DNA from 2 places in the Desulfovibrio sp. 3_1_syn3 genome. Region 1 is predicted to be linked to the other one. Evidence: riboswitches for the same ligand, from Rfam matches in the RefSeq annotation. Region 1 holds a riboswitch; the other holds the start of a gene.

Evidence for each region. Region 1 has a riboswitch for cobalamin ahead of metE (5-methyltetrahydropteroyltriglutamate--homocysteine S-methyltransferase). Riboswitches for the same ligand answer to the same signal wherever they lie in the genome.
Region 2: another riboswitch for cobalamin. It lies ahead of HMPREF0326_RS12345 (anaerobic ribonucleoside triphosphate reductase); the one in region 1 lies ahead of metE (5-methyltetrahydropteroyltriglutamate--homocysteine S-methyltransferase).

What each region holds. Positions count from the first base shown of each region.
Region 1 covers NZ_ADDR02000001.1:643,202-647,223, reverse strand. The annotation lists gene metE (5-methyltetrahydropteroyltriglutamate--homocysteine S-methyltransferase) at 104-2,368, opposite strand; cobalamin riboswitch at 2,655-2,832, opposite strand; gene HMPREF0326_RS02745 (bifunctional diguanylate cyclase/phosphodiesterase) at 3,011-4,022, opposite strand, start outside.
Region 2 covers NZ_ADDR02000002.1:243,694-247,715, forward strand. The annotation lists gene HMPREF0326_RS12335 (M16 family metallopeptidase) at 1-328, shown strand, start outside; gene HMPREF0326_RS12340 (hypothetical protein) at 1,043-1,945, shown strand; cobalamin riboswitch at 2,168-2,349, shown strand; gene HMPREF0326_RS12345 (anaerobic ribonucleoside triphosphate reductase) at 2,480-4,022, shown strand, end outside.

The sequences.
Region 1 (4,022 bases):
GTCAGGCCCGCTCCGTCGCCCTCGGCAAAGAACAACATCCTCAGTAATCAGCACTTCCTTACCAATCTATGGGACAGGCAGGTTTCGACCCGTCCGGTACGCGTCAGCGCAGGCTTTCACGTACCCGCAAAGCGGCGGCGACCATATTCTCAAGAGAAGGATATGCCTCGTCCCACTGGCGGGTTTTCAGGCCGCAATCGGGATTTACCCACAACTGTTCCTTGGGAATGTGGCGCAAGGCCCTGCGCAGGAGATCCGTCATCTCCTCCACGCCAGGGATGCGCGGGCTGTGGATGTCGTACACGCCCGGCCCCACTTCTCCCTGATAGTGGAACGCGGTGAAGGCTTCCAGCAGTTCCATGCCGCTGCGGCTGGATTCAATGCTGATGACGTCCGCATCCATTTGGGCGATCCAGGGCAGAATGGCGTTGAACTCGCTGTAGCACATATGGGTGTGGATCTGTGTGGCGTCCTCCACGCCGGACGCGGCCAGACGGAAGGCGTCCACCGCCCGGCGCAGATAGTCTTCCGCCGCAGCTTTGGTCAGGGGCATGCCTTCCCGCAGGGCCGCTTCGTCGATCTGGATGATGCGGATGCCCGCCTTTTCCAGATCTAGCACTTCGTCGCGGATAGCCAGGGCGATCTGTTTGCAGACTTCGCCGCGTTCCAGGTCTTCGCGAACGAAGCTCCAGCAGAGAATCGTCACCGGGCCGGTCAGCATGCCCTTGACCGGTTTTTGCGTGAGCGACTGCGCGTAGAGAATCCAGTCCACGGTCATGGGCCGCTTGCGGTACACGTCGCCGTAGATGACGGGCGGCTTTACGCAGCGGCTGCCGTAGCTCTGCACCCAGCCATTCTGCGTAAAGCAGAAGCCGCCGAGCTGCTGGCCGAAATATTCCACCATATCGTTGCGTTCAGCCTCGCCATGCACAAGGACGTCCAGGCCCAGTTTCTCCTGCTTTGCGATGCAGTTTTTGATTTCTTGTCTGATGGCGGCCAGATAGTCCGCTTCCGGCATGTCGCCCCGCTTGTAGTCCAGGCGTGTTTTACGGATGGCGGCGGTCTGCGGGAAGGAGCCGATGGTCGTGGTGGGCAGCGGGGGCAGGTTGAGCCAGGACTGCGCGGCATGCCGTTGCGGATAGGCCGAGCGGCGGGAAAGCTGGTCCGGCGTGACGGCGGACGCGCGTCGGCGCACGGCGTCAATGCGGCTGTCGGCATGCCCGGCAGCCGCCCGCAATACGGCGGCATTGGCCGCCAGGGCCGCGTGGTCGCTGTTTTCCGCGATGTTTCGCAGGTCGGTCAGCTCCGCGCACTTCTGCACGGCAAAGGCCATGCGGTTCCGGATGTGCTCCGGCAGGGTTGTTTCTTTCTCCAGGTCCACAGGGCAGTGCAGCAGCGAGCAGCTTGATCCCAGCAAAACCCGTTCCGTGCCGAGCGCGGCGACGGCCCGCGTGACAAGGGGCAGGATTTGGGCGTAATCGCTTTTCCAGATATTGCGTCCGTTCACCACGCCGAGCGAAAGCGCCGTGTCGGCGGGGAGCTTGTCCAGAACGGCATCCAGTTGTTCCCTGCCGCGCACCATGTCCACATGCAGCGTTGCGCAGCCGGAAGCGAGGGCTAGATCCAGATTCCGGCAGAGCGGGCCGAAATAGGTCGTCAGCATGAGCTTGCCGTTGCCGGTCGCGTTCAGGGCCGCGTAGACCTCCCGAAAAGCCACGCTCGCCTCTTGCGGCAGAAGTTCCGTGCAGAGCACGGGTTCCTCAACCTGGATGCGGTCGCACAAGGGCGCAAGAAGCGTAAAAAGGTCGGCATAGGCGGCCGTAACCGCGTCCAGACGCTCCCACTTGCGCGCGCCGTTGCGGGCTTTTGCCAGGGCCAGCCAGGTGAACGGACCGATCAGGGCCGGTTTCGGCGAAAAGCCGAGTTCCCCGGCCAGCCTTGTATCCGCGACCAGCGGGTGCTCTTCGCGATGCCAGGGCGTATCGGCATCGATTTCCGGCACAAGATAGTGGTAGTTGGTGTCAAACCACTTGGTCATTTCCAAGGCCGGGATGTTGCGCCGCGCATCGCCGCGCGCCATGCTGAAATACAGATCCGGGTGCGCGTCCTTGAGGCAGGGGGCAAAGCGGGGAGGCATTGCGCCGAGCATGCGGGTTATGTCCAGCATGCGGTCATAGAGTGAAAAATCGCCTGTGGTCACATAGTCAAGACCGGCGTCTTGCTGGATGCGCCAATGGCGTTTCTTCAGCGCCGTGCAGGTTTCGGCAAGCGCTTCAGCGGCAAGATCGCCTTTCCAGAAGGCTTCGAGAGCCTGTTTCAGCTCCCGCTGTTTTCCGATGGACGGGAAACCGAGAATGTGAGTTCGCATGGGATGCTCCTTTCAAAAGAGTTGAAAGGGCAGTCCATTTCACGTGCGTCCGGAGCCGGAATACAGGGATGCATCCGGAGAGGGCGGTCCGACTTTGTGCGGGACAAACCGCTCCGCGCGGGCTTTCAGGAAAATCCGCGCCGCGAAATTGCCGCACGGCGCATCCGCCGGTGGGCCGTGGAACGCAAAACAGCGGAGATGCCGGGCCGTTGGGCGGCAATTTCAAACGTAAGCTCCAGTCCGGGCAAATGCCTATACGCGAGACAGTACTGCCGTGCCGCACCAATCGCGGCCATTGTGACAAGTCGTCTCCTGACTTCCGGCCCGTGCTCGCCTTGCCTTCCCGTTCGTCCGTGTCGAACAGTGGCTTCGGTTGGGTTTGTCCCGGTTACAGTGGCGCGTCCGTAGCGGATTTACACCGCTTTCCGTTTCTCATCACAATATCTAGATAAATTGATATATGCTTTGGCCTGCGCTGTCAAGCATTGCCGAGGGACAAGCCCACGGGGCGAAGGCGTGGAAAATCGCCGCACGAGGGCGGTGTTCAATGGGGGGGCGGGCATGAATTGGGAGCGGCGTTGCCCCCCGACGGCCTTTCCGAGAGGCGCACGGATCAGGAAAAGCTTCCGGCAATGCGGCGGTTCAGTATTCCCGGTCCGGAGCGTTCAAGCCCAGGGGCAGGTTCAGGCGGCGGGCTTCCTCCTGGAGGCTGGGGTCCACCCAGAAGGCCTTTTCCTGCACAAAGCTGAGCACCTCGAATTCTTCGGGATCCACCGGGCGCGAGTAATAGTAGCCCTGGGCGTAATTGCAGCCGATGCTGAGCAGAAAGCGCGCCTGCTCCACAGTTTCCACGCCTTCGGCGATGATTTTCATCTTGAGCTGGCGGGCCAGGGTGACGGTGTTGCGGGCTACGATCTGGCCGCGTTCATTGTCCGTGCCGTCACTGATGAAGGTGCGGTCCAGCTTGACGATGTTGAAGGGCAGGGCGCGCAGGGTGCTCAAGGAGGAATAGCCCGTGCCGAAATCGTCCATGGAAAAGACGAAGCCCTGTTCCTGGAGGTCGTTCATGACCCGGATCAGGGTTCTTTCGCTTTCAAAAAAGGCGCTTTCCGTGAGTTCCAGTTCCAGCAGGTGCCGGGGCAGGCGGTATTTGTCGGTCAGGGTCAGCAGCTTGCCGCAGAAACGGTCGTCGTTGAAGTGCATGCGGGAGACGTTAATGGACACGGGCGTGGGCCGATAGCCCTTGTCCAGCCAGAGGCGCAGCATTTTACAGGTCTGTTCCCAGATGTACTCGTCAAAACGGACGATGAAGCCGTTGCGTTCGAACAGCGGCACAAAGCGGCCCGGCAGGATCAGCCCGTCCGTGGGGTGTTGCCAGCGGGCCAGGGCCTCGGCCCCCACAATTCGGCCGCTGGAAATCTCCACCTTGGGCTGGAGGTAGAGCACGAACTGGCCTTTTTCCAGGGCCTCGTGCATCTGGTCCTTGATATTATTTTCATCCAGCAGCCGGGCGCGCAACTCGCCGTCGTAAAAGGCGTAGTTGGTCAGATCGCTGCCTTTGACGGTTTTCAGGGCCAGATGGGCCCAGTCGCAGAGCACGTGCACCGGGGTCCTGCGTTTTTCCACCGGGCAGATGCCGAAAAAGAGCATGACA
Region 2 (4,022 bases), on a different contig from region 1:
GGCCTTTTACATCGGCACCACGCCGGACAAGCTGGAGCAGGCCCGGCGGGGCTTTGCCGGGATCATTGCCGAAATCAAGGCCAAGCCGCTGCCCAAGGCCCTGTTGGCCGCCGGAAGCAACCGCCTGCTGGGCGAATACCTGCGCGAGAGGCAGAGCCTGGCGGACCGCGCCGGTGAGGCGGCCACGGATGCCGTGCTGCACTATCCCCAGGATTTCCAGAAGCAGTTGCTGGACAAGGCCGCCACGCTGGCCCCGGCTGATTTGCAGGCCGTGGCCCGCAAGTATCTGGAACCGGCCAATGCCTATGAGGTAACCCTGCTGCCGTAGGAGCCGCTCCCAACGTGCTTTCATTCTCTCCTGCGCGAGGCCCGTTCCATGCGAAGTTCGAATATGCTTTACCATGCGTCCTGCGCCGGAATTCGCTTTCTTGGGCAGGGAATGAAACTTCCAACCTAGAGCCATTTCACCTTGAAATTGCTCTGGCGGCTGCGTAAGCAGGCGCTCGCCACGAGCGTCAGCCGTTGGCGGCTATGCCGCCGTACGGACATCGAGAGCAGAGCGAGCGGCTTAAAAACTTTGAGAATGTCAATTCTCAAAGTTAATCTGCTTAGAATATCCCCGGCGTTCGCAGGTTTTGTCTGAACAGCGCCCCGTCGCGGTCAAGTTCGACCGGGACGGGGCGCTGTTGCGACTTTACAGAACGCGTCCGCGTGAGCTATCCATGAAAAATCCTTGGGAAATAGGGCAGGTTAACGTTGAAAGATCCCCTGCTCCGGTGCTCACTCGCGTGGCCGCCCGCGCCTGAGGCAAAGGGCTGAAACTCAGTCCCACCGGGCGTCAGCTATTGCCGCCGGGGCTTGCCTGAACCGTTCATGGCGAAGCCTGGCTGTAGCCGCAACGCGACAGACGAGGACAGCATTGCTGCGAATAACGACAACAGCCGGCTGAGGTCAGCGCCGGCTTTGAGAATGGCAATTCCCCAACTTGCTCTGTGCCAAAGGACATGGCATGCATCCTTGGTGATGACAGGAGATCCGCGTAATGCCCCTCTGCCTCTGGCGTCCGAATATCGCAACCGCCCTGGAATACGCCCGTGACCGGGCCCTTCCGGTCCAACTCACCTTTGACGGCCGTCCGCGCGAAGCGGGACCTCTGCTCTGCACCGTAACCTTTACCGCCCGCGACATCACGGTCCTGTCCACGGCGGAGCCCCTGATTCCCGCTGAACTGAAGGGCGGGGAGTGCCGCATCTATTTCAAGCCGGATATCGAGGTGAAGCCGGAAGAGGCCAGGGACGGGCAGGAAGAGAGCGGTAAGGCTGCCGTCGCGCGGCACGGTTTTTATTGCAACTGCCGCGTGCAGGACGTGCGGCGCGACGCCGGAAACGCCCTGACCGAGATCACGCTCAAGACGCCTTTCCGTTCCTTATGGCGGGAGTTGCGTCGGCACGAACGGCTGCGCCTGGGGCCGGGCATGCTCAAAAAATTCCGCTTCTGGTTCGCGCCCATGTTGCCGGAGCAGCGCGGCCAGGTGCAGATCTATATGAGCCGTTACAGCCAGGATCTGGAACGGAAAATACGCCTGATCGACGTCTCCGCCGGTGGTGCGTTCGTGCGGCTGGTCGATTACGATCTGCTCAACGACATTGATATTGATCAGAATACGCTCTGCCTGCTCTATCTGGACTGCAACGGCCCGGAAGGAGAGTCCCGCAAGTTTTTTCTGGCTGCCCACAGCGTGCTTGTCGGTCGGAATAAAAAGGACAGCGCTCTGAATCTGCATTTGCGTTTTGTGCGCTATCTGTCCGCAGCGCGGCGGGATGCCGTGCTGGACTGGCAGCCAGTGGGCGAGGAGGGCGTGCCCGGTCTGGACCTCTGGATCACGGCGCGGCTCGGCGGCCCGTCAGGGAGAGGAGCCGAAAGCCAGGCCGCCCCGGCGCGGTGAACCGGCGGGGGCGGCAAGATGCTCCTGCCCGGCATCGTCGGCGATGAAACCATCCGGCGCTACCTTTTGGAGGGCATGGCGGCCCGGCACTGTGGCCGGAGCGCTGACGGTCGTCGCCGTAGGGCCGTACCCTTAAAATTTATCTTTTAAATTCAATATGTTGCTACGAAGCAAGGAAGCCTTTTTTCGCGCCTCTGATTGACAGAAAGGGGCTGTTTTGACTATCTCTAGAGATACGGAAGCGCCCTTCGGGGCTTAATAGGGAATCCCGTTCAAATCGGGAGCGGACCCGCCGCCGTGCGCCGAACTGATGCCGCTTTTCCTTGCGCGCCACTGGATTCGCTCCGGGAAGGCCGAAAAGCGAGCCGGCAAGCCGGAAGACCTGCTTTCATTCATCGTCTTTGAGGACGGACCGCCGGCAACGGGGCTTTTGCCGTCAGGTCTTGCAGTGAGGATAAATGCGCTTCCTCCTCCGCCTGTGTTGCGGGCGGAGGTTTTTTATTCCATACAGCCCCTCCATGCCTGGAGTTTTTCATGCCCGCCAGTATTATGAAACGGGACGGTGCGTCCGTGCCCTTTGATTCGGTCAAGATTCTCAACGCCATCACCAAAGCCAATCAGGCTGTGGGCGGCGAGGACATGTCGCCCACGGACCTGCTTTTCGTCACCGAAAAAGTCTGCAGAAAGCTGGATGAGCGCAGCCTCCGCCATGTGGAAGAAATTCAGGACGTGGTGGAAGAAACGCTGATCCAGTACGATTACGCCAAAACCGCCAAGGCCTATATTCTCTACCGCGCGGAGCACGCCAAGATCCGCAACGCGGAATCCTACCTGATGGATATCTACAAAAAGCTGACGTACTCCCCGGCCATCCGGGAGGACATCAAGCGGGAGAACGCCAATATTGACGGCGACACGGCCATGGGCACCATGCTCAAGTACGGTTCCGAGGGCTCCAAATTCTTCATCGACAATTATATCCTGCCCAAGGACGCCTCGGCCGCGCACCTTAACGGCGATATCCATATTCATGACAAAGATTTCTACATGCTCACCGAAACCTGCTGCCAGATCAATCTGATCCCGCTGTTCAAAAATGGTTTCTCCACCGGGCACGGCTATCTGCGTGAGCCCAATTCCATTGAAAGCTATTCGGCCCTGGCCTGCATAGCCATTCAGGCCAACCAGAATGAAATGCACGGCGGCCAGAGCGTGCCGCACTTTGACTATGCCATGGCCGAGGGCGTGATCAAGACCTATGCCAAGGAATACCGCAAGGCCTTCTGCGCCTGCCTGCGCATTGCCGGGGGCCTGGACGCGGCCGCTGCGGAGGAACTGGCCGGGAAACTGCTGGATGCCGTGGGCGTGCGCCCGAGCATGGCCGGAGCCGATGCTCTGGGCCGCGCGCTGACCGAAGCGGCTCCCGAACAGTGGAAAGAACTGACGGAACGCGCCCACGCCTATGCCGTGGACGAAGCTTTGGCCAATACGGACCGGCGCGTGTACCAGGCCATGGAGGCCCTGATCCATAACCTGAATACCATGAATTCCCGGGCCGGGGCCCAGGTGCCGTTCAGCTCCATCAACTACGGCACGGACGTCTCCGCCGAGGGCCGGATGGTCATGAAAAACCTGCTCCTGGCCACCCAGGCCGGTCTGGGCAACGGCGAGACTTCCATTTTCCCGGTGCAGATTTTCAAGGTCAAGGAAGGGGTCAACTACAATCCTGAGGACCCCAACTACGATTTGTTCAAACTGGCCATGGAAACCTCGGCCAAACGCCTTTTCCCCAATTTCAGCTTTCTTGACGCCCCCTTCAACCTCCAGTACTACAGGGACGGTTATTACGACAGCGAAGTGGCCTATATGGGCTGCCGCACGCGTGTGCTGGGCAATGTGTATGATCCGGAACGCCAGGTGACCTGCGGACGCGGCAATCTGAGCTTCACCTCCGTGAACCTGCCGCGCCTGGGCCTGGAAGCCCGTAATGATCCGGAAAAGTTTTACGCCCTGCTGGATGAGAAGATCGACCTGGTCTTCCGGCAGTTGCTGCACCGGCTCAAGATCCAGAGCGCCA